Regions from separate parts of the Streptomyces sp. NPDC043996 genome, predicted to be linked through region 1. Evidence: riboswitches for the same ligand, from Rfam matches in the RefSeq annotation. Region 1 holds a riboswitch; each other region holds the start of a gene.
What was found. Region 1 has a riboswitch for cobalamin ahead of metE (5-methyltetrahydropteroyltriglutamate--homocysteine S-methyltransferase). Riboswitches for the same ligand answer to the same signal wherever they lie in the genome.
Positions count from the first base shown of each region.

Region 2: it holds a riboswitch for cobalamin, as region 1 does, so the genes downstream of both, AC07A4_RS29830 (ABC transporter substrate-binding protein) here and metE (5-methyltetrahydropteroyltriglutamate--homocysteine S-methyltransferase) in region 1, are expected to answer to the same signal.
Region 3: it holds a riboswitch for cobalamin, as region 1 does, so the genes downstream of both, AC07A4_RS06220 (hypothetical protein) here and metE (5-methyltetrahydropteroyltriglutamate--homocysteine S-methyltransferase) in region 1, are expected to answer to the same signal.
Region 4: it holds a riboswitch for cobalamin, as region 1 does, so the genes downstream of both, AC07A4_RS32975 (CoA-acylating methylmalonate-semialdehyde dehydrogenase) here and metE (5-methyltetrahydropteroyltriglutamate--homocysteine S-methyltransferase) in region 1, are expected to answer to the same signal.

Region 1 covers NZ_JBWKEY010000005.1:413,146-420,676, forward strand. Annotated here, with positions in the region: gene AC07A4_RS15865 (M14 family zinc carboxypeptidase) at 1-2,040, opposite strand, end outside; gene metE (5-methyltetrahydropteroyltriglutamate--homocysteine S-methyltransferase) at 2,216-4,534, opposite strand; cobalamin riboswitch at 4,706-4,929, opposite strand; gene AC07A4_RS15875 (3-hydroxybutyryl-CoA dehydrogenase) at 4,996-5,874, opposite strand; gene aceB (malate synthase A) at 5,871-7,451, opposite strand.
Region 2 covers NZ_JBWKEY010000013.1:20,872-28,402, forward strand. Annotated here, with positions in the region: gene AC07A4_RS29805 (MFS transporter) at 1-358, opposite strand, end outside; gene AC07A4_RS29810 (Rrf2 family transcriptional regulator) at 499-927, opposite strand; gene AC07A4_RS29815 (MmcQ/YjbR family DNA-binding protein) at 973-1,407, opposite strand; gene AC07A4_RS29820 (ABC transporter ATP-binding protein) at 1,417-2,238, opposite strand; gene AC07A4_RS29825 (FecCD family ABC transporter permease) at 2,235-3,287, opposite strand; gene AC07A4_RS29830 (ABC transporter substrate-binding protein) at 3,284-4,342, opposite strand; cobalamin riboswitch at 4,403-4,587, opposite strand; gene AC07A4_RS29835 (VOC family protein) at 4,611-5,057, opposite strand; gene AC07A4_RS29840 (AraC family transcriptional regulator) at 5,063-5,941, opposite strand; gene AC07A4_RS29845 (asparaginase) at 6,049-7,026, opposite strand; gene AC07A4_RS29850 (DUF2252 domain-containing protein) at 7,162-7,531, opposite strand, start outside.
Region 3 covers NZ_JBWKEY010000002.1:486,481-494,011, forward strand. Annotated here, with positions in the region: gene AC07A4_RS06215 (homocitrate synthase/isopropylmalate synthase family protein) at 1-1,819, opposite strand, end outside; adenosylcobalamin (AdoCbl) riboswitch at 2,503-2,601, opposite strand; cobalamin riboswitch at 2,706-2,927, shown strand; gene AC07A4_RS06220 (hypothetical protein) at 3,102-3,470, shown strand; gene AC07A4_RS06225 (cytochrome P450) at 3,529-4,902, opposite strand; gene AC07A4_RS06230 (hypothetical protein) at 5,250-5,450, shown strand; gene AC07A4_RS06235 (DMT family transporter) at 5,507-6,463, opposite strand; gene AC07A4_RS06240 (hypothetical protein) at 6,560-6,688, shown strand; gene AC07A4_RS06245 (LysR family transcriptional regulator) at 6,685-7,531, shown strand, end outside.
Region 4 covers NZ_JBWKEY010000015.1:73,505-81,035, reverse strand. Annotated here, with positions in the region: gene AC07A4_RS32980 (acyl-CoA dehydrogenase family protein) at 1-728, opposite strand, end outside; gene AC07A4_RS32975 (CoA-acylating methylmalonate-semialdehyde dehydrogenase) at 737-2,236, opposite strand; cobalamin riboswitch at 2,413-2,593, opposite strand; gene AC07A4_RS32970 (N-acetyltransferase family protein) at 2,686-3,261, opposite strand; gene AC07A4_RS32965 (TetR/AcrR family transcriptional regulator) at 3,526-4,095, opposite strand; gene AC07A4_RS32960 (amidase) at 4,126-5,553, opposite strand; gene AC07A4_RS32955 (hypothetical protein) at 5,540-5,746, opposite strand; gene AC07A4_RS32950 (MBL fold metallo-hydrolase) at 5,874-6,818, shown strand; gene AC07A4_RS32945 (chitinase) at 6,979-7,531, shown strand, end outside.

The DNA of each region.
Region 1 (7,531 bases):
GCCCGGGTAGCCGTCGTTGACCGGGGGCACGCCCGGCGGATTGGTCACCGCGAGGCCGTCCTGCGGCGGGCCCTGCGGGTCGCGCCCGTACCGCCCGGCGACGTACGGCCGCGTCGAGGGGTTCACCGCCCACCGGAACCGGCCCCCGCGCGCCTCGAGCACCGACTCGAGGCGGTCCGTCACCTGGAGCGGCGGCTTCGTCGAGCCGTCCGGCTGCAGCACCGGCGACGTCGGCGTGCGGAACGTCTTGCGCAGCCGCAGGACGTGCCCCTTGGGCGCCCGCCCGGTCAGCGTCGCGTGCGCGGCCGGGTCCGCGGTGTCCTTGAGCACGGCGAGCAGCGCCCCGCGGTTGCCGCCCCGGCCCGCGCCGGGCGAGGGGGGAAGACCCGCGTACTCGGCGACCACGGCCTCGGCGTAGGGCCCGTGGAAGCCGCCGCCCGCGAGCTCCACGGTCAGGCCCCAGCCGCCGGTCGCCCAGTACGACCAGTCCTCGGTGGCGCCGGTGTTGTCGTACAGCTGCCAGCTCGGCCGGGACGGGTAGCCGGTGCGGGCGGCCACCTTCTCGGCGAGCGCGCGGTAGCGGGGCTCGTCGAGCGGCGGCCGGGTGTCGGCGAGTCCTGGCGGGCGCAGGACGAGCGCGGCGGGCGTGTGCAGCGTGGTCAGATGGGTCACCTGGCGCGAGGACACCAGGGCGCGGACGTTGCGCGCCTCCGGCTCGCTGAAGGGCTCCGGTCCCCGGTAGGCGTCGCCGTTCCAGGTGGGCCCGGCGCCCGGGCCGCCCCAGAAGCCGCCGTAGTTCCGGTTGGGGTCGGTGCCGCGAAGGCGGCCCGCGGGGTTGGCCGCGCACACGCCCGTCGCGTACGGCGGTGGCGCGTCCCGCACAGCGCAGTTCTTCCGCTTCGACTCGTAGTCGAAGCGGGACTGGTCGCCCTTGGGCGCGGCCTCGCGGGACACGGCGAACCCGTCCGGGCTGACGACGGGCACCACCACGCTCCGGGTGCGCGCGACGAGCGGGCGCAGGGGGCGATGGAGCGCGTACCCCCGCACCAGCTCGTGCGCCCACTCCATGGCGACCTCGCCGCTCGGCCACTCGCGGGCGTGGTGCACCCCCATCGTCAGGTCGACGGGCTTGCCGTCGCCCGCGTGCCGCACGCCGTCGGTGATCTCCACGCCGACGACGTCCCGGCCCTCCCAGGTCGGCTCGGGCAGTGTGAACACCCGCACCAGACGGGGGTGCTTACGGGCCAGCTCCTTCAACTCGTACTCGTAGTCGTACAGATGCCGGTAGCCGGTCCGCCCCGACGGCAGCGGCGAGCGGGCGGTGCGCGCCGCGTAGGCCCGGTCGGCGCGGGCGTCGCGCACGGACCGCGCGGCCAGGTCGCGCTCCACCACCCGCCACCTAAAGCCGTGGCGGGCGAGGGCGGCCCGGTCGCCGCCGTCGGCGAGCACGACGTCGAGTCCTTCGCCGTCGCCCTTGCCGGTGACGTCGAAGCCGAGCCCTACGAGCCGGTCGCGGTCGGCGCGGGCGGGGGCGCGCACGCGGACGAGCTGGGGCGGCGGCGCGGCGGCGGACGGGGCGCCGCGGGGCGTGCCCGTCCGCGCGGCGCCGGTCGCGCTCGGCGGCGTCGCCAGGAAGTCGAGGCCGAGCCGTGCCGCTGCGGCGGGCCCGCCGTAGCGGCACCCCTGCACCACGAGCCGCTGCCCGCGCTCGACGAACCCCTCGGCGAGCTCCCGGGACCGGGGGCCCGCCGAGGCGGCGACGACATCGCCGGTGGCGCGGTCGAACACGGCCACGTCCCAGTCGCCCCGCGCGCCGCCGGGCGACGTCCGGGCCACGGGGGACAGCCGCGCCCGCACGAGGCCGTCGGCCGTGGCGGTCACCTCGCGCCGGTCGGCGCCCGCGGCCCCGGCGGCCAGCGGCCGGGCGAAACAGGCCCGGGCGAAGGACCGTTCGGCCCGCAGCACGTCCGGCGGGGCCGCGCGGGCGGCGCCCCCGGAGTCCACGGCGAGCAGGGACGCCACGACCGCGCCCGCGCTCACGAGTAGGCAGACCCCGGCGGCTCTGCCGCGCGGGCCCCTCGGCCTCCGGCCCTCGCGCACGCGACCCCCGCCTCCTCCCCGCTCCCCCTCACGCGCTCACCTCGTGGCCGCGCCGGGTGAGTCGTGTGTAGCACGGCGGGCGGAGACGGGAAACGGGGCGATCGGCCACCTGCGGTCAGGGGGCCGACAGCTCCCCGCGCACCGCACGGGCGGCGGCGACCAGGTTCTCCAGGGAGGTGCGGGTCTCCGGCCAGCCGCGGGTCTTCAGGCCGCAGTCGGGGTTGACCCACAGGCGTTCGGCGGGGATCGCCTCCAGGCCGGTGCGCAGGAGCGCCGCCGCCTCCTGGGCGCTGGGGACGCGGGGGGAGTGGATGTCGTACACGCCGGGCCCCGCCTCCCTCGGATAGCCGTGGGCGGCGAGTTCACGGGCGACCTGCATGTGGGAGCGGGCCGCCTCCAGGCTGATGACGTCGGCGTCGAGGTCGTCGATGGCGGCCACGATGTCGCCGAACTCGGCGTAGCACATGTGCGTGTGGATCTGGGTGTCCGGGCGCACCCCGCTGGTGGTGAGCCGGAACGCCTCCGTGGCCCAGGCCAGATAGCCCTCGTGGTCGGCGGCGCGCAGCGGCAGCGTCTCGCGCAGGGCGGGCTCGTCGACCTGGATGACGGAGGTGCCCGCGGCCTCCAGGTCGCCGACCTCGTCGCGCAGGGCGAGCGCGACCTGGCGGGCGGTGTCGCCGAGCGGCTGGTCGTCGCGGACGAACGACCAGGCGAGCATGGTGACGGGGCCGGTCAGCATGCCCTTGACCGGGCGGCTCGTGAGCGACTGGGCGTACGTGGTCCAGCGCACCGTCATCGGCACGGGGCGTGAGATGTCGCCCGCGAGGACCGGCGGGCGCACATAGCGCGTGCCGTACGACTGGACCCAGCCGTGCTGCGTGGCCAGATACCCCGTCAGCTGCTCGGCGAAGTACTGGACCATGTCGTTGCGTTCGGGCTCGCCGTGCACCAGGACGTCGATGCCGGTCTTCTCCTGGAAGGCGACGACCTCCTGGATCTCGGCCTTGATGCGCTCCTCGTAGCCGAGGGTGTCGATGCGGCCCGCGCGCAGGTCGGCGCGGGCGGCCCGCAGGTCGCCCGTCTGCGGGAAGGAGCCGATGGTGGTGGTGGGGAGCAGCGGCAGGCCGAGGTGGGCGCGCTGGGCCGCGGCCCGCTCGGCGTACGGCTGGGAGCGGCGCCCGTCGGCGTCGGTGACGGCGGCGGCGCGGGCGCGTACGGCCGGGTCGTGGGTGAGCGCGGACCCGGCGCGCGACGCCAGGTCGGCGCGGTTGGCGGCGAGTTCGGCGGTGATGGCGCCGGTGCCCTGCGACAGGCCCTTGGCGAGGGTGACGATCTCGGTGGTCTTCTGCCGGGCGAAGGCCAGCCAGCGCAGGATCTGCGGGTCGATGTCGCGCTCGGCCGCGGCGTCCAGGGGGACGTGCAGGAGCGAGCAGGAGGCCGACACGTCGACCCGCTCGGCGAGGCCCAGGAGGGTGCCCAGGGTCGCCAGGGACTTCTCCAGGTCGTTGATCCAGATGTTGCGGCCGTTGACGACCCCGGCGACCAGGCGCTTGCCGGGCAGCCCGCCGACGGCGGCGAGCGCGTCGAGGTTCGCGGTGGCGGACTCGGTGAAGTCCAGGGCCAGGCCCTCGACCGGGGCCTTCGCCAGGACGGGCAGGGCCTCGCCGAGGCGGCCGAAGTAGGAGGCGGCGAGCAGCTTCGGCCGGTCGGTGAGGGCGCCGAGGTCGCGGTAGGCGCGGGCGGCGGCGTTGAGTTCGGCCGGGGTGCGGTCCTGGACCAGGGCGGGCTCGTCGAGCTGCGCCCACGCGGCGCCCGCCGCGCGCAGGTCGGCGAGGACCTCGGCGTACACCGGGAGCAGCCGGTCCAGGAGCGTCAGCGGCTCGAAGTCGGCGGCGACGCCGGGCGCGGGCTTGGCGAGCAGCAGATACGTGACGGGGCCGACCAGGACCGGGCGGGCGTCGAGGCCGAGCGCGAGCGCCTCCTTCAGCTCGGCCACCTGCTTCACGGAGTTCGCGGTGAAGACGGTGTCGGGGCCCAGTTCGGGGACGAGGTAGTGGTAGTTGGTGTCGAACCACTTGGTCATCTCCAGCGGGGCGACGTCCTGGGTGCCGCGCGCCATGGCGAAGTAGCCGTCCAGGGCGTCGGCGGCGACGGCGTCGCGGTGGCGCGCGGGAATGGCGCCGACCATGACGGTGGTGTCCAGGACGTGGTCGTAGTACGAGAAGTCGCCGGTGGGGACCTCGTGGATGCCCGCCTCCGCGAGCTGGCGCCAGTGGGTGCTGCGCAGTTCGGCGGCGGTGGCGTGGAGGGCGTCGGCGGTGCCGCGGCCCTTCCAGTAGCCCTCGATGGCCTTCTTCAGCTGCCGGTCCTTGCCCTGGCGGGGGTAGCCGTACACGGTGGCCCGTGCTGCCGCGGCTGCGGGCTTGCTGGTCACGGAGATCTCCTTCGCGAGATGAGTCCCTGAGGTCCCGGCGACGGGACGGGGGCGCGAAGGGTGACGGAGCGGACGGAGGGATACGACCTGGCGCGATATCCGCGCGGTCGTCCGTTCGCTCTGTACGCCGACCCGCCCTCGAGGTCACCGGGATGTCCGCGCGCGAAGGGGTCCGCGCACGGGCAGTTGGCAGGTCTTCGGACTCGCGGGCACGCCCTTCCTTGACGGAGGACTCCTACTGGCCGTCGCTTCCCAGGCCCCGTTCGTCGGGCCCAGTGCGTGTGACGGCGGTCGTTCCCGCTCACCGCTGCGGGGCAGTCCCGGATTCCCACCGGGTTCCCTCTTGCGACGCTCCCGCCTGGCGGACGGGGCGAACCAGCTGCGTGGGTCAGCTTAGGCGGGAACGCGCCGCCGTGGGGACGCGCTGTCCATGATGCGGACAGCGCGGGCCCTGGGCCGCCTCAGCCCCGCTGGCGCCGGTCGTAGACGTGGAAGCCGCGCCCGGACTTCTGGCCAAGGAGGCCCGCCTCGACCATGCGCTGGAGCAGCGGCGGCGGCGCGTACAGCGGTTCCTTGAACTCCTCGTACAGCGAGTTCGCGATGGCCGCGACGGTGTCGAGGCCGATCAGGTCCGCGAGGCGCAGCGGGCCCATGGGGTGGGCGCAGCCGAGCTCCATGCCGTGGTCCACGTCGGCCGCGGTGGCGAAGCCGGACTCGGTCATCCGGATCGCCGCCAGGAGGTACGGGATGAGGAGCGCGTTCACGATGAACCCGGCCCGGTCGCGGGAGTGCACGACGGTCTTGCCGAGCGTCGCCGTGGCGAAGTGCCGTACGCGGTCCGTGGTCCGCGCCGAGGTGTGCAGCGAGGTGACGACCTCCACCAGCGGCAGCACCGGCACGGGGTTGAAGAAGTGCAGGCCCACCACGCGGTCGGCGCGCTGGGTCGCCATGCCGAGCCGCATGACCGGGATCGAGGAGGTGTTGGTGGCGAGGATCGCCTCGGGGTCCTCGACGACCTTGTCCAGGGCGGCGAACACCTCGGTCTTGGCGTCGGGGTTCTCGACGATGGCCTCGATGACGAGCTGCCGGTCGGCCAGGTCGTCGAGCTGCCCGGTGAAGGTGAGCCGCTCCAGGGCGGCCTCGGCCTCGCGGGGCGTCGACTTGCCGTGCCGTACGGCCTTGTCGAGGGAGGCGGCGACGCGTGCGCGGGCGCCGTGCGCGGCGGTGGCATCCGCCTCGCACACGAGCGTGTCGAGCCCCGCCCGCGCGCACACCTCGGCGATGCCCGCGCCCATCTGGCCGCCGCCGACGACTCCGACGCGCTGGATGGCGGCGCTCATGACCGGGGCTCCGTGGTGCGCACGAGGTGGCGGCTGTAGGCGTCGGGCGTGAAGAACCGGGGGAGTTCGGCGGCGAGGGCGCAGCGCTCGAAGAGGCCGCGGACCTCGGCCAGGGGAGCGAAGGGGAACGCGGCCACCAGCGCGTCGAGTTCCTCGTCGAGGACCCGCAGCACCTCCTCCCGTGCGACGGCCCCGTGGCGCAGCCACTGCCAGATCTGCACCCGTGCGATCTCGGCGGTCGAGGCGTCCTGCGTCACCCCGTCCACGACGACGGTGCCTTGTCCGCGCAGCCAGGCGGCGAAGTAGCGCACCGCGACCAAGACGTTGACGCGCACGCCCTCGGGCGTCGGCGGCCCGCTGACGCGCCGCACGGCCAGGAGTCGCGCGGGCGTCACGTCCACGTCGCCGCGGGCCCGGTCCAGCTGGTGCGGCGCGTCGCCGAGCACGCCGTCGAACGCCTCCCGGCACGCGGGGACGAGCGCCGCGTTGGCGACCCAGGAGCCGTCGAAGCCGTCCTCGGCCTCGCGCTCCTTGTCCAGGCGCACCGCGGCGAGCGCGGCCGCGGCGGCTTCCGGCTCCCCGTCCGGGACCTGGGCGGCCATGGCGCCGATGGCGTGCGCGCCGCGCCGGTGGCAGGTGCTGACCATGAGGTCGGTGTACGCGTGCAGGAACGGGGCGGTCATGGTGATCCTGGCGCGGTCGGGGAGCAGGAAGTCCGTGCGGTGCCCGAAGGTCTTGATGACGCTGAAGAGGTAGTCCCAGCGGCCCGCGGTCAGCCCGGCGGCGTGCTCGCGGAGTTCGTAGAGGATCTCCTCCATCTCGAAGGCCGCCGTGACCGTCTCGATGAGCGCGGTCGCCCGGATCGTGCCCCGCGGGATGCCGAGGAGCTCCTGCGCCAGGACGAACACGTCGTTCCACAGGCGGGCCTCGTAGCGGTTCTCCAGCTTGGGCAGGCTGAAGTACGGGCCGTGCCCGGCGTCGAGCTGCCGCTGGGCGCAGTGGAAGAAGTACAGGCCGAAGTCGACGAGCGCGGCGGGCACGGCGCTCCCCTCGTACTCCAGGTGCTCCTCGTCGAGGTGCCAGCCGCGCGGCCGGACCGTGATCGTGGCCGGGGGCCTGTGCTCCGCGCCCACGGGAGTCGGGTGGCCGATGCGCCGCTCGACGGCGTCAAGGAGCACGACCTGCCCGTCGATCACGTTCGCCCAGGTCGGCGCCGTGGCGTCCTCGAAGTCCGCCACCCACACCCGCGCGCCGGAGGCGAGGGCGGCCGCCGCCGCGCGGCGCTCGGGCGGCCCCGCGATCTCCACCCGCCGGTCGAGGAGCCCGGGGCCCGGCGGGGCGACGCGCCAGTGGGGGTCCTCGCGCACCCGGCGCGTCACCGCCGGGAAGTCGAGCGGGGACCCGGCGGCGAGCCGGATCGCCTGGCGGCCGCGCTCCTTGAACAGGTCCCGGCGGCGCTCGCGGAAGGCCGAGGCGAGCGCGCCGACGAAGTCGAGGGCGGCGGGGGTGAGGATCTCGTCGTGGCGGTCGCCGGGGGCGGCGAGGACGCGGACGCGGTGCGTGAGGAGCTGCGGCATCGGATCTCCTGGCGGGCGGGCGGGCGGGGTGGCGGTCGGCGGGCGACGGGGCTAGGGCCCCAGGGGTCCTAGCGGTCCAG
Region 2 (7,531 bases), on a different contig from region 1:
CGAGGGCCGCGGCCGCCGCGACGGCGGCCGGGGTGACCATCGCCCCGCCGAACCCGGCGAGCGCCCGTCCGGCCAGGGCCACGCCGAAGTCGGGGACGAAGGCGGTCAGGAGGTTGCCCGCGGTGAAGACGGCGAACCCGGCGAGGAACAGCGGCCGCCGGGACCTGCGCGCGGTGAGCGCGGCCATGACGGGGCCGAGGACGGCGTACGTGAAGGCGTAGGCGGTGAGCAGCCAGCCCGCGGTGCCTACGGAGACGCCGAGCGAGTCGGCCGCGTCCGGCAGGATGCCGGCGATCACGAAGCTGTCGGTGCCGATGGCGAACATCGCGGCAGCGAGGACGACGAGTGAGCGGTACACGGGGGACGGGCCTCCTGTGGATGCGGGGCGGGCGGCGGGCGCGACGGGCTCACCGCGACGATCAGGGTGACGTAACAGAAGTTGTTACGTCATAGCGTTCAAAAGAGGCCGGTCCGCTCGGACCGGCCCGCTCGGCAGGGTCAGACGACCGTCTCCTTGAGGACGTCGGCGACGGTGACGCCCGCGAGCTCGGCCTTCATCGCCTCCTCCGCGCGGTCGTACGCGCCGCGCAGCACCGGCGGAATGCCGCGCCCCACCGGGCACTTCTGGTTGGGGGGCGAGGGGTGAAGCGCCAGGAGCGGATCGGGCTCGACCGCGAGGTAGACGTCCCTGAGCGTGATCGACTCGGGCTCGCGGGCAAGCCGCCAGCCCGCGCCCTGCCCGCGCTGCGACACCACCAGGCCCGCGTCGCGCAGGCTGCCGAGCGCCCGGCGGATGACGACGGGGTTGGTGTTGACGCTGTCGGCGATCTGGTCGGACGTCACGATGCCGTCGGGCCGCTTCGGGCAGACCAGAGCCATCCACGTCAGCGCGTGCGTGGCCACGGTCATGCGGCTGTTGGCGCTCACAGGTGCTCCCCTCCTCGCCCGGCCGGCTTGTCGCAACTGATTCTGTTACGACAATGGCGTGGCTGTCCAGCCCTGTTCGTCGAGCAACGCCGTGAGCTTCCCGGGGGCCAGGCCCCGATAGCTCTCCACGAGGAGTTCGGCGACCTCCGTCCAGTCCGTGGTGGCCCCGTCCAGGTGCATGCCGACCACGTTCGCGCCCCAGCCCATGCGGAAGAAGGGCGGGCCCGCGTGGGTCAGGGCCTCGAACTCCTCGCCCCCGGCCCGGAACGTGAGGGTCGTGGTGGGCTCGGCGGCGTGGGCGTGGGTGGCGGTGGAGCGGGCCGGGTCGGTGACGTAGACGTGCGCGAAGGTGCGGCCCCGGACCCGCCAGCGGATGCCGGTCCAGGCCTGCTCCTCGTACGCGTCGGGCAGGCGGCCGCAGATCGCACGGAGGCGCGTGAGCGTGTCGAGGGGGACCTCGTCGTGAGGGTGCGCGGTCATCCGGGAAGTCTAGGAGCGGCCACTGACATCGCCGGAGGGCCGCGGACGCAGGAACGTGACCGTCAGGTGGTCCTCGGTGCCGGTGGCGGGGGTGACGCGGGCGCGGACCCCGTAGACCTCCTTGATGAGGGGTTCGGTGACGACCTCGGCCGGAGTGCCGTACGCGTGCGCCCTGCCCTCCTTCAGGACGAGGACCTCCGCGCAGAACATCGCCGCCAGGTTGAGGTCGTGCAGGGCGATCACCGTGGTGACAGGCAGGGTCGACACCAGGGTAAGCAGGTCGAGCTGGTGGTGGATGTCGAGGTGGTTGGTGGGCTCGTCCAGGAGGAGTTCGCGGGGCGACTGGGCCAGGGCGCGGGCGATGTGGGCGCGCTGGCGCTCGCCGCCGGAGAGGGTGTGCCAGGCCTGGTCGGCGCGGCCGGTCAGGTCCGTGCGGGCCAGCGCGTCGGACACCGCCCGCTCGTCCGCGGCCGTCCCGGTCGACCAGGCGCGGCGGTGCGGGACGCGGCCGAGGCGCACGACGTCCCGTACCGTCAGGTCGGCCTGGGTGTCGGCCTGTTGCTCCACCACGGCGAGGCGGCGGGCCACCTCGCGGCGGCCGAGGTCGCGCAGCGCCGTGTCGTCGAGGGTGACGACGCCGGAGGTGGGGGCGAGGACGCCCGCGAGCAGGCGCAGCAGGGTGGACTTGCCGGAGCCGTTGGGGCCGAGGAGGCCGACGACGGTGCCCGGGCGCGGGGCGAGGGTGACGCCGTCCACGATCAGACGGCCCCCGGCGGCCCGGCTGACCCTCTCGGCGCGCAGACCGGCGCCCCCGCCCCGCCCCGCGCTCACGTCGTCCTCCTCGTCCGGCTCGTCCGGAACAGCACCGCCACGAACGCCGGGACCCCGATCAGCGAGGTGACCACGCCCACCGGTACCTCCTGCGGGTCGAGCAGGGTGCGGGCCAGGGTGTCCACCCAGATCAGGAAGACCGCGCCGGTCAGCGCCGTCACCGGAAGGAGGCGGGCGTGGGCCGCGCCGACGAGGGCGCGGGCCGCGTGCGGCAGGGTCAGGCCGACGAAGCCGATCGCTCCGGCGGCGCTGACCAGGGCCGCCGTAAGGAGGGCCGTCGCGGACAGCAGGACGAGGCGGACCCGGGTCACCTGGACGCCGAGGGAGGCCGCCGCGTCCTCGCCGAAGGCGAACGCGTCGAGCGTACGGGCGTGGGCGAGGCAGATCGCGAGCACCGCGGCCAGGATGGCGGCGCACACCGTCACGTCCGTCCAGCCCGCCCCGCTGAGCGAGCCGAGCAGCCAGAACAGGATGCCGCGCATGGTCTCGGCGTCGGCCGAGGTCAGGACGATGAAGGAGGTGACGGCGGAGAAGAGCTGCATCGCCGCGACGCCGCACAGGACCACGCGGTCCGTCGTGGCGCCGAGGGCCCCGCTGAGCAGCAGGACGAACGCGAAGGCGCCGAGGGCGCCGACGAACGCGCCGGTGGACAGCGTCAGGACGCCCCCGCCGACGCCGAGGACGGCCACCGCGACGGCGCCCGTGGACGCCCCGGACGACACCCCGAGGACGAAGGGGTCGGCGAGAGGGTTGCGCAGGAGCGACTGGAGGACCGCCCCGCACACGGCGAGGCCCGCGCCGCACACGCCCGCGAGGAGCGTGCGCGGCATGCGCAGGTTCCAGACGATGCCGTCGCGCAGCGGGGTGAGCCGTGGCTCGCCCCAGCCGAGGTGCGCGGCCACCGCCGACCACACGTCGGGGACGGAGATGTCGGCCGGGCCGATGGTGACGGCGACGGCCACGGACAGGAGCAGCGCCGCGAGTCCGGCCGTCCACAGCAGGCCCGCGCGCCACGCTCCCCGCGCGCCCGCGCGCACGGCGGTGCTCACCGCGCCAGGCCGAACTTCCGCAAGCCCGCAGCGACTTGCTCGACGCCGTCGACGGTGCGGATCGTCGGGTTCAGGGCCTGGCCGCTGAGCAGGACGTACCGCTTCTTCTTCACGGCGGTGAGGTTCTTGGTGACCGGGTGGGACTCCAGGAACTTGATCTTCTCGCGGGCGCTCTCGGCGGACTGCGCCTTGCGCGTGAGGTCGCCGATGACGAGGACGTCGGGGTCGCGGTCGGCGACGGTCTCCCAGTTGATCTGGGGCCATTCGGCGCGGGTGTCGGCGAAGGCGTTGGTGACGCCGAGGGCGCGTGTGATGACGCCGGGCGCGCCGCAGCAGCCCGCGATGTAGGGGGCCTTGGAGTCGGAGAACCAGTAGGCGACGGACGCCTTGGAGGAGGTGACCGTGCGGGAGGCCTTCGCGGTGCGGGCCTTGAGGTCCGCGACGAGGCGCTCGCCGCGCTTCTCGACGTCGAAGATCCGGGCCAGGTCGCGGATCTCGCCGTAGACGGTGTCCATGGTGAGGGTCTTGACGCGCTTGCCGTCGCCGCCGCCGGAGTTGTCCTTGCCCGCGCAGTCGGTGGGCGAGACGTAGACGGGGACGCCGAGTCCGGTGAACTTGGCGCGGTCGGCGACGCCGCCCTTGCCGACGGTGTACAGGAACGAGGCGCTGACGAAGTCCGGTTCCTTGGAGAGGACCTTCTCCAGGGACGGGTAGCGGTCGGCGAGGCGCTCGACCTTCGCGTTCGCCTTCCTCAGGTCGGGGCGGACGGGGTCGGTCCAGGTGCCGGTGCCCGCCATGCGGTCGGCGAGGCCGAGGGAGAGGAGGATCTCGGAGGAGCCCTGGTCCAGGGAGACGGCCCGCCGGGGCGGGGCCTTGACGGTGACCTTCTCGCCGCAGGCGGTGAGCGTCACGGGGTAGCCGTCGGCCTTGGCCCCCTCGTCCCGGTCCCCGGCCGGGCCGCCGCAGGCGGTGACGAGGGCGAGGGTCGCGGCGAGCAGGGCGGCGCGGCGTACGCGCGGCGGGACGGTACGGCGGCGAGCGGTGGGTGAGGGCACACGTCTTCCCGGATTCAGGGCTCATGCGCGGAGCCTGGTCTGCGAACCCCGCCGCCCGGGGCGCGGACGGCGGCGCCAGCAGGTCTTCGGACTCGGGATCGTCCGGACGGGGCCGCCTTCCCGGGCGCAGGAACGCCCAGTGGCCGCTGGCCCCGCCCGTCCCCCTCACCGCTGCGCGTCAGTTCCGGATTCCCACCGGATTCCCTGGCCCGGGTGCGGGCGTGACTGGCGTCCGCAAGCTATCACCCCGCCCCGGACGGGGCGGACGTCACCCCTGGTCGGGGCGGGGTTCGCCGCGGTAGGTGCCGAAGGACCACTTATTGCCCTCGGGGTCGGCGACAGCGAACTCCCGGCTGCCGTAAGGCTGGTCCTCGATCTCGCGGATCACCTTCACGCCCGCGTCCTTCAGGCGCCGGTAGAGGTCGTCGACGCGGTCCGTGACGACGTACGCGCCGAACGTGCCCGGCCGCAGGCACCACTCGGCGGCCTCGGGGTCGTAGGAGCCGAGCATGACGCCGCCGCCCTCGGGCCAGTCGAGCTGGGCGTGGGCGACGCGGCCGCCGTCCTCGTAGACGGCGGTGCGCAGGAACCCGACCGTGCCGACGAGGAAGTCGATCAGGGCGGGGGCGTCGTCGGCCTGGAAGGTGGGCCAGACGTCGGGGGCGCGCAGCGGCTGGTCGCTCGTTCCGTTATGGGTGCTTTCGTTGCTGTTCATGACTCTCAGTCTGCGCCGTTGAGGTGCCCCCCGGCTTGGATATTCCGGCACTCCTCGGCCAGCCAGGCGCTCGGGCTCGCGCCCGTGTACTGGTGGAAGTCGCGCACCAGGTGGGAGTGGTCGTAGTAGCCGCAGTCGGCGGCGACCCGGGCGAGGTCCAGGGGCGCGCCCGCGACGACCGCGCGCACGACCCGCGCCTTCGCGTGCTGGAAGCGCATCAGGCGGGCGGCCTGCTTGGGCGTGACGCCGGTTTCAGCGCGGAACAGGGCGGAGAGGCGCCGCTCGCTGAGGGACACGTGCGCGGCCAGGCCCCGCAGCGTGCCCGCGCCCCGGTGGCGGGCCAGCCACGCCCAGGCCTCGGCGATCTCCGGCCGGACCGCGCCCACGCGCCCGGCGTCGGCCGTGCGGCGCGCCAGGTAGGCGTTCAGGCGGGCGAACCGCTCGTCCCACCCTTCCGCCTCGCACAGCCGCTCCCGTACGTCGGCGGCGACCCGCCCGAGGACGTCCGTGCCGTCGGTGACGAGCTGCCCGGCGAGCTCGGCCGCGGGCAGGCCGAGGAGCGCGCGGGCCGCGAGCGGGTGCACGGCGAGCTGGATGCCCGCCTCGTGCTCGGGCTGGACCACGTACGCCGGGCTCTGGTGCAGGCCGCCGACGACGATGTCGGTGCGGACGGCGTCCGGGCCCCTGGCCTGGCCGGGGGTGGCGCCGGTGACGACCGGTCCGTCCAGGGAGAAGATCAGCGTCAGGTACGGCGACGGCAGGCCGCGGTGCAGGGCGGGGCGCTGGCCGCGGCTGCGGTAGCCCACGGCGGACACGACCAGGCCGCGCTGCTCCGGCGGGGGCGCGGCCCGGACGAACTCGCGGGCCGCGGTGTCGGCGTCCATGAGCCCATTGTGGCCGGGCGGCCCGCCCCGGGGCGCGGCGAAGCTCGGCGAGGCCATCGCGGCCAAGCGGCGGCTGACGGTGACGCCGGACCAGCTCGCCTGACCGGTCAGGCGCCGCCGCGCAGGCGGTGGAAGGCCGCTCGCGTGGCCGCCTGGTCCGCGCCGTCGGCGAGCAGCGCGTACAGCAGGAGGCGGGCCTTGGGCGCGTCGAGTTCCCCCGCGGGGATCAGGCCGCGGGACAGCAGGTCGGCCTCGGAGCCGGGGCCGCGGTAGGTCTCGCTGAGCAGCGGGCCCGCGCCGGTGCGGGACGCCAGGACGACGGGCATGCGCCCGGCGAGCCCGGCGAGCGGTTCGACGAGCCACGTCGGCACGTGCCCCGCGCCGAAGGCGGCCACGACCAGGCCGTCGAAGCGGTCGTCCACCGCGTCGAGGAGTTCCCCGCCGTCCCCGATGCTGAGGGTGACCAGGGCGACGCGGGCGGGCGCGCGCAGCCGCAACGGGCGCTCCACGGTGGGTTCCTGGGGCCGGAGCAGGACGCGCGGGACGCCCTCCACGACCCGGCCGAGGGGGCCCGCGCCCGGCGAGGCGAACGTCGTGAGGGAGGTGGTGTGTGCCTTGCGGGCGTGGCGGGCGGCGTGGATCTCGTCGGCGAGGACCACGAGGACGCCGAGGCCCTGGCAGCGGGGGTCGGCGGCGACCGCGAGGGCCGCGGCGAGGTTCGCGGGGCCGTCGGCGCCCGGCAGGTCGGGGCGGCGCATCGCGCCCGTGACGACGACGGGGGTACGGCGCGCGCACGCCACGTCGAGCAGGAACGCCGTCTCCTCCAGGGTGTCGGTGCCCTGGACGACCACGACGCCGTGGCCCGCCGCCGTGGCCTCGTCCACGCGCGCGGCGAGCTCTGCCAGGTCGGCCAGGGTCAGGGAGGAGCCCGGGAGCCGGCGGACGTCGTGGAGTTCCACCTTGACGCCGTCCGGTACGGGGGTGTCGGCGAAGGTCTGGGCTCCGGTGAGGCGGGTGGGGCCGCCGCCCGCCTGGGCGGAGATGGTGCCGCCGAGGGTGAAGACGCTGACCGTGCCTTGGGGCATGGGGGCTCGATTCGGGTGCGGGGGCGGGTGTGGGGGCGGGTGCGGGTGTGAACCTGGGTGCGGGTGGGGTCCTGCCGGAGGCTCCCCACGCCCGCCCCTTCCCGAAACCCGGGGCTTGCGCCCCCCTTCCCGGTCCTATTCCGCCGCCGCGAGGACTCCCGCCGAGATCGCGTGCGTCAGCGCCTTGTGGTCCGCCTCGTTCTGGGCGGCGTAGCGCAGCGCGAAGGTGGCCACGGCCCGGTCGAAGGTGTCGGCCGAGCCCAGGTAGGCGGCGATGGCCACGCGGTCGCCGGAGCGGGCGTGGGCGCGGGCGAGGGCGGTGCCGCAGAGGCGGGCGTAGGCGAGGAGTTCGGCGGAGTCCATGTCCGTGATGTCCATGGAGCCCTTCATGTCCCGCAGTTGGCGCCAGTAGTACGCGCGCCCCTGCGGCCCCGTCATCCAGCCGAGGAAGATGTCGCTCGCGGCCTGGAGGAGGCGCTGGCCCGCGACGACGCGGTGGCCGGGG
Region 3 (7,531 bases), on a different contig from region 1:
GCGTCCCGGCGCGGATGAGCGTGTCGCCCAGGGGCTTGTAGGCGAGGGCGTCGCCGAGCGCGAGCATGGCGGCCACGGCCACGCTGGCGTGCACGCCGACGGTGGTCCACTCGCGTTCCGCGTCACGGGAGACGACGAGCACGCGGGTCAGCGCGGGCGCGCCGGGGGCGCTGTCGAGGACGCGCACGCTGGAGTCGACGAGGGCGGTCTCCGCGACCCACGGCAGCCGCGGCACCAGGGCCCGGCGCAGCGCCGCGTCCAGGGCCCGGACCGGGCCCTCGCCCCCGGACGTCGCGATGACGTCCCCGGCGCCTTCGGTGGCGAACGCTCCGGCGCCCAGCGGTCCCGTTCCTGAGACTTCTGAGGCTTCTGAGGTTCCTGAGGCGTCCGCGAGGTGGTCCGCGCGCAGCCGCACGCTCGCCTCGCAGACCACGGTGCCGTCCGCGGTGTGGCGCTCGACGACCTGGTACGTCAGGGGTGTGAAGCCGCCGGGCAGCCGTGGCGCGCGGTGGCCGCTGGCCGTGCCGGCGGGGCGGGTGGCCGGGTCCACGGGGCGTGTCGCCGTGCCCGCGAGTTCCTCGTGCAGGAGCAGCGCGAGCGAGGCGTCGGCCGACTCGAAGGACCAGCCACCGGCCTCCAGTTCCTTGACGCGGGCGACGACGCGGGAGAATGCCTCGGTGCCCTTGGCGTCCGCGCCCTTGAACTCGAAGTCCGTGGACTCGAAGTCCTTGATGTCGAACCCGAGTTGAAGGCACTTCAGCTCCAGGCTGGCGCGCCCTGCCATCTCCGTGACGAGGATGCGGGAGGTGTTGCCGACGACGTCCGGGTCGATGTGCTGGTAGAGACTGGGGTCGACCTTCATCGCGCTGGCGTGCAGGCCCGCCTTGTGCGCGAAGGCCGCGGCGCCCACATAGGGCTGGTGCCGGTCGGGGGCCACGTGGGCGGTCTCCGCCAGGGCCTGGGCGGTCCCCGCGAGTTCGGTGAGCCGCGTGGGCGGAAGCACCGGCAGGTCGAGTTTGGTGGTGAGGTTGCCGATGACCGCGAACAGGTCGGCGTTGCCCGCGCGTTCGCCGTAGCCGTTGGCCGTGCACTGGACGTGGGTGGCTCCGGCCTCGACGGCCGCGATCGTGTTGGCCACGGCGCAGCCGGTGTCGTCCTGGCAGTGGATGCCGATCCGGAACCCGGTGCGCTCGATCACCTCGGCGACGACGTCGGCGAGGCGGCCGGGCAGTCGGCCGCCGTTGGTGTCGCAGAGCACGGCGACGTCGGCGCCCGCTTCCATGGCCGCGTCCAGGACCCGCAGCGCGGTGTCGGGGTCGTCGGCGTACCCGTCGAAGAAGTGCTCGCCGTCGAGGAACACCCGGCGCCCCTCGGCGACCAGGAAGCGGACCGTGTCCGCGACCATGGCGCGGTTCTCCGCGACGTCCGTGCGCAGCGCGCGCTCGATGTGCCGCCGGTCGGTCTTGGCGACCAGGGTGATCACGGGGGCGCCGGACTCCAGCAGGGCGCGCACCTGCGGATCCCGTTCCGCCCGCCGTCCCGGCTTGCGGGTGCTGCCGAAGGCGACCAGGGCCGCGTGTCTCAGGTCGAGTTCGGAGGCCGCGCGCTGGAAGAAGGCGGTGTCCTTGGGCAGGGCCCCGGGCCAGCCGCCCTCGATGAATCCGACTCCGAGGGAGTCGAGGAGGCGGGCCGAGGCGAGTTTGTCGGTGACGGAGTAGGAGATCCCCTCGCGCTGCGCGCCGTCGCGCAGGGTGGTGTCGTAGAGGTGGAAGCTGTCGCCGAGCGGGGTCCCGGCCGGTGCGGTGCGCGTGTGAGCCACCGGGCGTCCTTCCTGAGCGGTTGTCGTTGTCGGACGTCCTGGGTCGGATGTCCTGGTGGGGCGGTCCGCCGCGGAGCCGGTCACGCGCGCGGAGGGGGCGGTGTCGGGCCGCCGGGGCGCGGGGCGGTACCGGCTCGGGCGGTCCGGGAGGCGACGTCCGGAGGGCAGGGGTCAGCCGCTCGGGGACGTCGGGTCGGGCGGCCGTGACCCGGCCGAGGTCGCATCCGGGCCGGCTCGGCCCCACCGGTCGGGCGGGGCGAGGTCCCGTGGAGGATCGGCGCGGGCACGGCCATGGTGGGCCGCGGCAGCGACGTCTCCAGCGAAGGGAGCTGTTCGGTCAGTCTTCGGGTACGACGGGGTCCGGGGTTCCCCGGAGTCGGCCACGCGCAAGTGGCGGCACGACGCTGTGCCTTGTCACCGGGCGAGACGCGGGGTGCCGCGGCGCTGACTGGTCCGTCATTACGCGCGGACGCGGGACGGGAAGGTCAGGCGCACCCTGGCAGGGGGCACGAGAGGCCCGGATCGGTGCTTTCCGTGCGCGTCAGGGCAGGGCCACCACGTTCGCGGATCGTGAACGAACGGTGCGAATGGCTCCGGTTCCGCTCAGGGTGGAGCAGCGGCGGACAGGCATGCAAGAGACTCCCGCGACGTGTCGGCGCCATCCTCGTGGGCTTCGTCGTGGTACCCGCGGACGGCGATCTGACTTCCGAAGGAGCCGGGGCTCCTCCGGTCACAGTGGCGGGACCGTGCCGGATTCTCACCGGCTTCCCCGTGCCGCGGGTGTTGGCCCCACATGTCTAGCAGTCGCCCCCGCGCCAGTCACCCCCTATCGACCCCCACCCACTGTTCCCCGGGCGGTCCTGTTCCCTCCCGAGCGACACCGCGTAGGCTGCTGCGAGCAGCTGGTTCGCCCCGTCCGCCAGGCGGGAGCGTCGCAAGAGGGAACCCGGTGGGAATCCGGGACTGCCCCGCAGCGGTGAGCGGGAACGACCGCCGTCACACGCACTGGGCCCGACGAACGGGGCCTGGGAAGCGACGGCCAGTAGGAGTCCTCCGTCAGGAGGGCGTGCCCGCGAGTCCGAAGACCTGCCAACTGCCCGCGCGCGGACCCCTTCGCGCGCGGACATCCCGGTGACCTCGAGGGCGGGTCGGCGTACAGAGCGAACGGACGACCGCGCGGGATGCCGCGCCCGGTCGTATCACTGCCGTCCGCTCCGTCACCCCTTCGCGCCCCCGTCCCGTCGCCGGGACCTCAGGGACTCATCTCGCGAAGGAGATCTCCGTGGGCCCATCGGTGCGGAACAATCCGCGGCGGGTCGTCGTGGACGGCACGTCCATGGTCGCCGTGCCCGTGCAGGAGTTCGAGAGTCTGCTCGCCACGCGCAGACAACTCGGCAGCCAGACCGCGAGGATGCGGATGCTGCGGGACACGCTCGTCGACATGAGCGAGTTCCTGGACACCCTGGTCGCGGCGCTCGACGACGACGCCCCGCCGGGGTCGCGGGAGCTCCCCCCGGCGTCAGGACCCGCACCCACCGGCCTGGCCCTGGTCACCGAGATACGGCGGCGCGCGCACCAGGTCCGCGCCCTCACCGGGGCGGAGCGCGGTCCGCGGACACGGGGCGGTCCGGGACGTACCCCGGCGGCGTGAGGGACACCGCCTCGGGGGCGCGGTGCCGCTCGGGGCCCGTCGAGCGGCACCGCCGGGGTCAGTGCCGCGCGGCCACGCGGCGGCGCGGCTCGACCCTCAGGGTCAGGGGGGCGGGTGAGAGCGTCATGCGCAGCAGCGGCTTCGCGGCGGGGGCGTCCGGGATCCGGGCGAGGGACACCTGGGAGAGAACCGCCGCGGCGGCGAGCATCGCCTCGGTCATGCCGTACGTCTCACCGATGCACCGGCGGACGCCCACGCCGAAGGGCATGAACGCCTCGCGCTGCTCCGGGCCCGCCTTGCCGGGCAGCCAGCGATCGGCGTCGAACCGGCCGGGGTCGGGGAACACGCGGGCGTCGCGGTGCAGGCAGTACGGGCTGAACATCACCTCGTCCCCCGGGGTAAGGCGGGTGCCGCCGAGCGTGACGGCCTCGGTGACCCTGCGGCTGAGGACCGACACCGTCGGATAGAGCCGCAGCGTCTCCGTGAGGACCCGGGCCAGCAGCGGCAGGCCCGGGATGTCGTCGTAGGCGGGCGGGCGCCCGGTCAGCTGGGAGTCGACCTCGTGGTGCAGTTCCCGCTCCAGGTCGCCGTTCTCCGCGAGGACGCGGAGCGTCCACGCCAGCAGGTCGGCGGTGGCGGGGATGCCGCCGTTCATGAGGGCCGCGATCTGGTCGCACACCTCGTCGTCGGTGAAGGCCCGGCCGCTCTCGTCGCGCGCCGACATGATGACGGAGAGCCCGTCGCCGAGACCGGCTCCGCGCTCCCGGTAGGCCGCGACCATCTCCGCGATCAGCTCGCGCACCCGGGCCCTGGCCCGCCCGAACTCCCGGTTGACGGGCAGGGGCAGGCGGTGCACGCGGCGGAAGGGGACGACCATCTGCCACCACATGCCGGGCATCAGGGCGGTGTACGCCTCCTCGATCCGCCCGGTGCGCCAGGCCTGGGCCGGGTCGGAGAACAGGGTGCGGGTCAGCGCGCGGCAGGCCAGGCGGCGCGTCTCGCGGCACACGTCGATGTGCTGGCCGGGTTGCCAGGCGGCGACGGCCTCGGCGGCGCACCCGGCCATGGCGGCGGCGTACCCCGTGATGCGCTCCTGGCGGAACGCCTGGTTCATCAACGGGCGCTGATAGCGGTGCTCGTGGGCCGAGCAGGTGCTGAGCCCCTCTCCGATGAGGGTGCGGGCGGTGTCCACGAACGGGCCGCCCTTGTCGAACCTGCGCTGCCCGCTGGCGAGCACGGTGCGGACGAGCTCCGGGCGCGTGACGAGGTACACGGACTTGGGGCCGAGGCGCAGCCGCACCAGCGGCGCGACGGAGTGCTGCGCCAGCAGGAACGGGATCGGGTCGCGCCACATGGGCAGGGCGTGACCGAGGAGCGGAAGGGCCCGGGCGGCCACGGGTGTCGGTCCGGCCGGGTCTGGTGCGGACGGCATAGAGCGCTCTCCTAGCGGTGCTGTGTGTCTGCTCTGTCGTTGCCGTGGGGGGTTTCGCCGGGCGGGGGTGTGGTCCAGCGCGCCCCCATGGTCGCGGCGGCCGGTCCGACAAGTAAGGGCGTACTCGCGAGCGGGCGGGCGCGCGGACATGCCGTCGCGCCCCGCTCCGGGAACAGCCGCCCGGTGGTTCACACGACCGCTCAGACGACACGTTCGTATGATCGTCGGTAACTCCTGAGCGCTTCGGCGGTTGGACACCGCGAACGGGCCGGACCGGCTGGTCCAGCGCCTCCACGAGCAGTCGATACGTCAAGGAGCAGTCTGTGAACGGCAGTTGGGTGAGGAATCTGTCCCGCTGGGCGCTGGTGGCCGCGCTGTCCTGTGGCCCGGTCGCCCTGGCGACCGGCACGGCCCACGCCGACGAGACACACCGCGACTCGCACAACGCGCCCGTGGTGGCGCTGCTCAACACCGGCCAGATCGACGACCCGATGGAGGACGTCCTGGAGCACACCCTGCTGTTCGGGGACGGCTACGCCTGGGACTGACACCAGCGTCTGGAGCCGGATGCGCCTGGGACCGCGGGACTACCGGGACCGCGGGACTAGGTGACACGGCTCGGATCACGGCCGGACGGTACGGGTACCGTCCGGCCGTTCCGTTTCCTGGCGCCGCCGGGCGCCCCGCCCCGGTGGGCGCGTTCGACGGCCTGGGCCCAGTACGTGCCCGCGACCATGAGCGCCGCCCCCACGCCGGCGAGGACCGTGAACCGCTCGCCGCCCAGGCCGACGCCCACCGCCGCGGCCCACACCGGCTCGGTGCCGAGCAGCAGGCTGGCGCGGCTCGCGGAGCTGCGCTGCACCGCCCACGTCTGCGCCAGGAACGCGAACACGCTGCAGAACAGGGCGAGATAGCCGAGCTGCGCCCACACAGCGGCGTCGGCCTCCACCAGCGTGGGCAGACCGCTGGCGGCGGGCACCGCGAACACGGCGGTGCCGACGACGGTCTGCACGGTGGTCAGGTGCGCGGGCCGCACCGCGCGGCCCGCCGTCAGCCGCCCCACCAGTGCCACGTGGACGGCGCGCACCAGCGCGGCCGCCAGCATCAGCGCGTCGCCGCCCCGCAGCGCGTGGAAGCCGCCGCCGGACATGAGCAGGCCCACGGCCAGCAGGCACAGGCCGGTCGCCGCGAAGAACCGGGCCGGGAGGCGGCCGCCGCCGGACGCGCGGTCCAGGAGCGGGGTGAGCACGATGGTGAGGCTGATGATGAGGCCCGCGTTGGCGGCGCTGGTGTGCGCGACCCCGTACGTCTCCAGGACGAGGACGGCCGCCTGCGTGAGCCCGAGGACGCCGCCGACGCGGATCTCGTCCCGGGTGAAGCGCCGGTGGCGGGCGCGGGCGGCCGTCAGCGGGAGGCAGACGGCGGCGGACAGCAGGTACCGCGCGAACAGCACCACGAGCACGGGCAGGACGTCGACGGCCGTCTTGGCGGCCAGATAGCTGGAGCCCCAGACGAGGGCGACCAGGAGCAGGACGGCGTCGGCGCGGCGGGCGTGGAGCAGGGAGACGGGGAGCACCCCGCCCACGCTGCCGCGAGATGATGTTGAAGCCAAGACCGAGTTTCTTCACGGATGGTGAAGCGTCCCTACACTGTCCCGATGACCCGAACGCCGCCGCGCGGAACGCCGACGCACGAGACGTCGACACACGAGACGTCGATGCACGAGACGTCGATGCACGAGGCGCTCACGCACGAGACGCCGCCGCGCGGAACACCGTGCCGATGAACGAACGGCAGCTGCGCATCCTGCGGGAGCTCGGCGAGCTCGGCAGCGTCACGGCGGCCGCCGAGGCCCTGCTGATGACGCCGTCGGCGGTCTCCCAGCAACTGCGCCTGCTCCAGCGGTCGATCCCGGTGCCGCTCACCGAGCGCGACGGGCGCAGGCTCGTGCTCACCGACGCCGGGCAGGCGCTCGCCGACGCGGCGGTCGGCGTGGAGAGCGCCCTGGCCCACGCCCGGCACACCATCGACGCGTTCCTCAACGAGCCGGAGGGCCCCGTGTCCGTGGCGGCCTTCCACAGCGCGGGCGCCGCGTTCTTCCCGCTGCTGCTCCGCGGCCTCGCGGGTCCGGGCCACCCCCGGCTCGCCCTCGCCGACGAGGACGTCGCGCGCGACCGGTTCCCGCTGCTCACCCGGGACTACGACCTCGTCCTCGCCCACCGCATGGACCCGGCGCCGCCGTGGCCGTCCTCGGTCGTCGCCACCACGCTGCTGCGCGAGCCGCTGGACGTGGCCGTGCCGGTCGGCCACCCGCTGGCCGCCAAGGCCCGGCTGACGCCCGGCGACGTCGCCGACCAGCCCTGGATCACCGTTCACGACGGCTTCCCGCTGCTCGCGACGATCGACGCCATCGCGACCGCCGCGAACCGGCGGCTCGACATCGTGCACCGCGTCAACGAGTTCACCGTGGTCGCCGAGGCCGTGGCCGCCGGGGGCGGCATCGCCCTCATGCCGCGCTGGACGACGCGTCCCCACCCGGCCCTGGCCCTCAGGCCGCTCACCGGCGTGCACGCCCACCGCCGCGTCGACGTCCTGCACCGCCCCGAACGCGCCGCGCGCGCCGCCGTCC
Region 4 (7,531 bases), on a different contig from region 1:
CGGCCGCCGTTCAGGGCGTTCATGGCGATGCGGAAGCCGTTGCCCTCGCCGCCGAGCAGCCGGTCGGCGGACACGCGCACGCCGTCGAGGATGACCTGGCGGGTCGGCTGGGCGTTCCAGCCCATCTTCTTCTCGTTGGCGCCGAAGGACAGGCCGGGGTCGTCGCGTTCGACGACGAACGCGGACACCCCGTCGGGGCCTTCGCCGCCGGTGCGGGCCATCACCACGTACAGGTGGGAGGCGCCCGCGCCGGAGATGAACTGCTTGACGCCGGTGAGGACGTAGCCGTCGCCGTCGCGCTCGGCGCGGGTGCTCAGCGCGGCGGCGTCCGAGCCCGCCCCCGGTTCGGTGAGGCAGTAGCTGGCGAGCAGGTCCATGGTGGTGAGCGAGGTGAGCCAGCGGGCGCGCTGGGCCTCGTCGCCGTAGTGGTCGATCATCCAGGCGACCATGTTGTGGATGGACAGGTAGCCCGCGACGGACGGGCAGCCGGAGGCGAGCGCCTCGAAGACAAGGACGCCGTCGGCGCGGGTCAGGCCTGAGCCGCCCGCGTCCTCGCGGACGTAGACGCCGCCGAGGCCGAGCCCGGCCGCCTTGCGCAGCACGTCGACGGGGAAGTGCTTGTCCTGGTCCCAGGCGAGGGCGTGGGGGGCGAGGTGTTCCTCGGCGAAGTCGAGGGTGGTCTCGACGAGCGCGAGCTGGTCCTCGGTGAGCAGGGTGGTGGTCGTCATGGGTCCGCTCATCCCATCGTCGGGATCGTGAAGCTGGCGCCTTCCTTGGTCCCGGAGGGCCAGCGCGAGGTGACGGTCTTGGTGCGGGTGTAGAAGCGGATGGCGTCGGGGCCGTGCTGGTTCAGGTCGCCGAATCCGGAGCGCTTCCAGCCGCCGAAGGTGTGGTACGCGACGGGGACCGGGATGGGGACGTTGACGCCGACCATGCCGGTGTCGACGCGGCGGGTGAAGTCGCGGGCCGTGTCGCCGTCGCGGGTGAACAGGGCGACGCCGTTGCCGTAGGGGTGCTCGGTGGGCAGCCGCAGCGCCTCTTCGTAGTCGGCGGCGCGGACCACGGACAGGACCGGGCCGAAGATCTCCTCCTGGTAGATCCGCATGTCCGGGGTGACGCGGTCGAAGAGCGAGGCGCCCGCGAAGAAGCCGCCCTCGTGGCCGGGCAGGGTGAAGCCGCGGCCGTCGACGACGAGTTCGGCGCCCTCCTTCACGCCGAGGTCGACGTAGGAGCGGACGCGGTCGACGGCGTCGGGGCCGACGAGCGGCCCGAAGTCGGCCTCGGGGTCGTCCGAGCGGCCGATCCGCAGGGCGCCGACGCGCTCCTTGAGGCGGGCGACGAGGGCGTCGGCGGTGGCCTCGCCGACCGGGACGGCCACGGAGATGGCCATGCAGCGCTCGCCCGCGGAGCCGTAGCCCGCGCCGATCAGCGCGTCCACGGCCTGGTCGAGGTCGGCGTCCGGCATCACGATCATGTGGTTCTTGGCGCCGCCGAAGCACTGGGCGCGCTTGCCGTGGGCGGCGGCGGTGGCGTAGACGTGCGCGGCGATGGGGGTGGAGCCGACGAAGCCGAGCGCCTTGACGCGCGGGTCCTCCAGGAGCGTGTCGACGGACTCCTTGCCGCCGTTGACGACGTTCAGGACGCCGGGCGGCAGGCCCGCTTCGAGGAACAGCTCGGCGAGGCGCAGCGGGACGGAGGGGGCGCGCTCCGAGGGCTTGAGGATGAAGGCGTTGCCGCAGGCGAGGGCGGGTGCGGCCTTCCACAGGGGGATCATCGCGGGGAAGTTGAAGGGCGTGATCCCGGCGACGACGCCGAGGGGGCGGCGCAGGGAGTGCACGTCGATGCCGGTGCCGGCGTTGTCGGTGAACTCGCCCTTGAGGAGGTGCGGGATGCCCGCGGCGAACTCCACGACCTCCAGGCCGCGCTGGAGGTCGCCGTGTGCGTCGGCGACGGTCTTGCCGTGCTCGGACGACAACAGCCGGGCGAGGGCGTCGCGTTCGCCCTCCACGAGCTGGAGGAACCGCAGCAGCACGCGGGCGCGGCGCTGCGGGTTCCACTCGCCCCACGCGTGCTGCGCCTCGACGGCGTCGGCGATCGCCGCCTCGGTGTCCGCGCGGCTGGCGAGCGGTACGCGCGCCTGCACGTCACCGGTGTTGGGGTCGTACACGTCGGCGTGCGTTCCCGAGGTTCCCGGGGTGTGCTCGCCGCCGATGAGATGGGTCAGTTCACGGACCATGGGGAGCCTGCTTCTTTCGTCAGGTGGGGTCCGGGGATGGCAGGGCTGGGCCGCGTGCCGCGTCGGGGCACGCCGAACAGCTTTCAGGCAGCGGGGGTCACCGCTCGCAGGACCGGTTCTCCAGGGTCGCGGGTGCGCACCGGGGCCATGCGTGTCTGCTCCATCCTCGTGGACAACACGGAAAACATCCCGCGGCCGGTATCCTGACTCCCGGATCAGCGCGCGTCCCCTCGCCTTCCCAACGGACTTCTCCGTCAGTGGCGTTCGAGCCTTTGTGGGAACGCACTCCCCGGTCACAGTGGCGGGACCGCGCCGGATTCACACCGGCTTCCCTGCACCGCGGGCCTTCGACACGAAGATATACTTGGACGTCCTAGTAAGTCCACAGCGGCCAACCCCTGCGCCACCCCTGTCCGGCACCCGGGACGGGGGCAGATGAGGCCGGATGGCTATAGGGGCGTGACGGTGGCAGTGCGCCCGGGGTGGTGCGGGCCGAGGAAGACGGCGGTGGCGAAGCCGTTCGGCGCGGGGTGGGTGGCCTGCCGCCAGCCCAGTCGCTCGTAGAAGCGGACGGTGGCCTCGGCCTTCGTGGAGGTGAGCAGCCAGCTGCGGCCGTCGGGGGCGTCGCGGGTGACCGCGTCGAGGAGCGCCCGGCCAAGGCCCCGCCCGTGCGCGTCGGGAGCGACGGCGAGTTCGTCGACCTCCAGGCCGCCGCACAGCCACGCGGCGGTGCGCTCGGCGCCGAGCGCTGCGGTGACGTGCGGGTAGGAACGGGTGCCGGGCAGGGGCGTCGCGGAGGTCCAGGCGGTGGCGAAGCCGAGTACCCGCTCGCCGTCGAGCGCCACCGCGCCCGTGAATCCGGGCCGGTCCACGTCGTGGACGAGACGCTCCACGTAGACGTCGGCCTCGGCGGGGTCCTCGTTCCAGGGCGGCTCGGCGAACGCGGCGGCGTAGACCGCGCGGACGCCGTCGCGGTGGGCGAGCAGCGCGGGGCCGGGCAGTCGGCGCACGACGGGGGCGGCCATCAGGCGGCCCTCGCGCCGGTCCCGGCCGGACGCGGCACGCCTGCGCCGCCCCTGACTGTGCTCATCACTGCCCACCCCACTCCCGCCGACGCCTTATTGCTGGGTCAGTGTAGTTGCAAACCTTGTGCAATAAGAGGGTGGGAAGGTCCGCCCGCGCGAGGGGTACGTGGTCGTGGAAGCGGCGGGCGGCCGGGTGCCTGAGGTGCGGGTTCGGCCGGGTGCGGGTCCAGCCGGGTGCGCGGTGGGCGCCCGGCCCGGGGGGCGTCAGCGCCCGTGCCCGGCCAGGACGGCCTCGGCGAGTTCGCGCGCGTAGGCCGGGGTCAGCCCTTCGGGCCGGAACAGGACGCGGAACAGGAGCGGGGCGACGACGTGGTCCATGACGGCCTCGCGGTCCGGCAGCGGGCCCTCGCCGCGCTCGGCGGCACGGGCCAGGACGAGGTCGATCTGCTCGGCGGAGTAGTCGGAGCAGCGGCCCGCGTTGCCGCCGTCCGGGTCGCCGAGGAGGGCGTCGCGCAGGAAGGCCCGGCCCGGCGCGGACGACATCTCCTCCAGGAAGTGCTCGGACCACGCGGTGAGGTCGGCGCGCAGGCCGCCGTGGTCCGGCGGCGGCGCCTCGGGCCGCAGCCGCTCGACCGCCACGTCCGACAGGAGCTCCTGGAGGTCGCCCCAGCGGCGGTAGATCGTCGACGGCGTGACCCCGGCCCTGGCCGCGACCAGCGGCACGGTCAGGGCCGCGCGGCCCTGCTCCGCCTCCAGTTCGCGCACCGCCGTGTGCACGGACGCCTGCACCCGGGCGCTGCGCCCGCCGGGTCGGGCCATGGGCCTGGGACTCATACCGGACACCTTAACGCAAATTCCTAGCTTCTACGGGGTCGGGGCGGCCCGTGGAAGGGTGGCACCGGCGGCGGCCGGGTCCGGGTCCGGGTCCGGGGCGAGCGCACCCGCGTCCGGCCGGGTCCGCTCGTACGCCCGACCGGCCCGCAGCACCGTCCACTCCCCCAGGGGGCGCCCGATGAGCTGCATGCCGATGGGCAGGCCCGCGCCGTCGCGCCCCACCGGGACGGTCAGGGACGGTAGGCCGGTGATGTTGGCGGGGGCGGACAGCCGTACGTACGCGTCGGGGACGGTCTCGACCGTGCCGTCGGGCCAGGTCACCGCCGCCTGGTCCCGGGGAGCGGCGGTCACGGGCACGGCGGGCGCGGCGACGACGTCGACGGCGGTGTCCGTCAGGAGCCGTGCCCACTCGCGGCGCATCAGGGTCCGGGCGCGCTGGGCCCGCAGGTGGTCGCCCGCGCCCATCAGCTCCCCGGCCTCCAGCAGGACGCGCACGTCGTCCCCGTACAGTTCGGGCGTCGCGCGCAGGGTCCGCTCGTGGTTGGCGGTGGCCTCGGGGACCATCAGGCCCCACTGGACCGCCTGGACGTAGCGCGTCATGGGGATGCGGACGTCGACGAGCCGGGCCCCGAGGTCGCGGAGTCGGTCTATGGCGGCGCGCACGGCGGCCGCGACGTCGTCGGCGACCTGGTCGAAGTAGTAGTTCACCGGGACGCCGACCCGAAGGCCCGTCAGATCGCCCAGATCGCCCTCGGGCAGGGGGCGTTCGGGGCTGCCTCCGGTGAGGGCGGAGAGGACGAGGGCGGCGTCATCGGCCGTGCGCGTGAGCGGGCCGACGTGGTCCAGGGACCAGGACAGGGAGGTCACCCCGTCCGTGGGGACGAGGCCGTAGGTGGGCTTCAGGCCCACGACGCCGTTGAGCGCGGCCGGGACCCGGATGGAGCCGCCGGTGTCGGTGCCGATCGAGAACGTGGCCGCCCCGGCCGCGACGGCGACGGCCGAGCCGCCGCTGGAGCCGCCCGCGACCCGGCCCGCGTCCCAGGCGTTGCGGGTCTGCGGGGTCGTCAGGCCGTAGGCGAACTCGTGGGTGTGGGCCTTGCCGAGCAGGACCGCCCCGGCCCGCGCGAGCCGGGCGGCCACGGCGCTGTCCCGCGTCGCCCTGTGGCCGTCCCGGACGCGTGAACCGGCGCCGGTGGGCCAGCCCTTGACGTCGACGAGGTCCTTCAGGGCGAGCGGGACGCCGTGCAGCGGCCCGCGGCGGCGCCCGGCCGCGAGCTCGCGCTCCGCGTGCGCGGCGGCGGCGCGGGCGGCCTCGGGGCGCAGGGCGGCGTACGCGTTCAGGGCGGGCTCGACCCGGTCGATCCGCGCGAGGACGGAGTCGGTGAGCTCCACCGGGGACAGTTCGCGGGCCGCGATCGCGGCGGCCGCGTCGGCGAGGGTCAGCTCAAAGGGCCGCATCGCGCACCTCCGCCCCCGCGGTCGCGGGCGCCACGCCGGTCAGGTCGAGCTCGCGCAGCACGGCGACCACGGACTGGATGTGGCGGGCGGTGGCCGTCACGGCGTCGAGGCGATCGTCGGCGAGCGGGAGCCCGGCACGCAGGGCCTGACGGGCCGCTTCGCGGGGGTCGAGTTCGAGTTCGGCAGGGGGCATGGGGCGTCCTTCCGGGGCACACGGCAAAAGCTAAGTGTTTGCGTTAGGTGAGCCTAGGGGCTAATGTCCACTAACGCAAAGTCGTAGCTTTTAAAGCCGCGGCGCCCGCCGACGCCTGGAGCGACCTATGCAGCACCCCACCGCGCCCGCCCACACCGCGCCCGCCGAGACCCCCGGGACGCCCGCGCCCCCCGACACCCCCGAAACCCCCACCTGGACCCTCGGCGACCTCACCGTCCACCGCGTCGACGAGCTCACCCTGCCGCCGGAGACCGGCGCCTGGCTCCTGCCCGACGCCACGCCCGGCCTGGTCGGCCAAAGCCCCTGGCTCGCCCCGGACTTCGCCGACGCCGACGGGGTCCTGCGCGCCTCGGTCCAGTCCTTCGCGTTCACCCTGGACGGCCTGCGCGTGCTCGTCGACACGGGCATCGGCAACGGCAAGCGGCGCGCGAACCCCGCCTGGGACGGCCTGGACACCGACTACCTCGACCGCCTCGCGGCCGCGGGCCTCCCGCCCGAGTCGGTCGACCTCGTGCTCCTCACCCATCTGCACGCCGACCACGTCGGCTGGAACACCCGCATGGAGGGCGGGAGTTGGGTGCCCACCTTCCCCAACGCCCGTTACGTCACGGCCCGCGCGGAGTGGGACCACTGGACGTCCGTGGAAGTGGACGAGTCCCGGCGCCAGATGCTCGACGACTCGGTGCACCCCATCAAGGAGGCGGGCCTGCTCGACCTCGTCGACACCGCCGACGGGCCCGTCACCCTCACCCCGGGCCTCACCCTCCTGCCCACGCCCGGCCACACCCCCGGCCACGTCAGCGTCGAACTGCGCGGCGCCGACGGCACCGCGGTCATCACCGGCGACGCCGTCCACCACCCCGTCCAGCTGGCCCACCCCGGCCTGAACAGCTGCGCGGACACCGACACCGCGCAGGCCGCGCGGTCCCGCGCCGCCCTGCTCGCCGCCGCCGCGGACAGCGGGACGCTGCTGCTCGGCACCCACTTCGCGCCGCCGACGGCGGGCCGGGTGGTCGCCGACGGGGACGCCTACCGCCTGGAGCGGCCCTGAGCGGCGAGCCCGCGCGCGGTCGACGTACGTGACGTATCACCGCACAACTCCCCGACCAGCGGCCCGCATTGGACCAGACCTATTGACGACAGGTCTATACCTACTTACCGTCTGCCGCATCACATCCCATCCGTAGCACGGCCTCCCGAGGGAGCACGCGATGATCGGTCGGACGGTACGTCTGTTGGGAGCGGCGCTCGCGCTGGCCTTCGCGGCACAGTTGCCGGCCGCGGCGGCGCCGGACGCGCCGAGAGCACCCCAGGAAGAGACCTGCGCGGTCAAGTCAAAGCCCGCGGGCAAGGTGCTCCAGGGCTACTGGGAGAACTGGGACGGCGCGGCGAACGGGGTGCACCCGCCGTTCGGCTGGACCCCGATCACCGACTCCCGCATGGGCGCGCACGGTTACAACGTCTTCAACGCCGCCTTCCCGGTCATCCGCTCCGACGGCACCGTGCTGTGGGAGGACGGCATGGACGCGACGGTGAAGGTGGCCACGCCCGCCGAGATGTGCCAGGCGAAGGCGAACGGCGCCACCATCCTGATGTCCATCGGCGGCGCGACGGCCGGGATCGACCTCAGTTCGAGCACCGTCGCCGACCGCTTCGTCGAGACCATCGTGCCGATCCTGAAGAAGTACAACTTCGACGGGATCGACATCGACATCGAGACGGGCCTCGTCGGCAGCGGCAACATCAACCAGCTGTCGCCCTCGC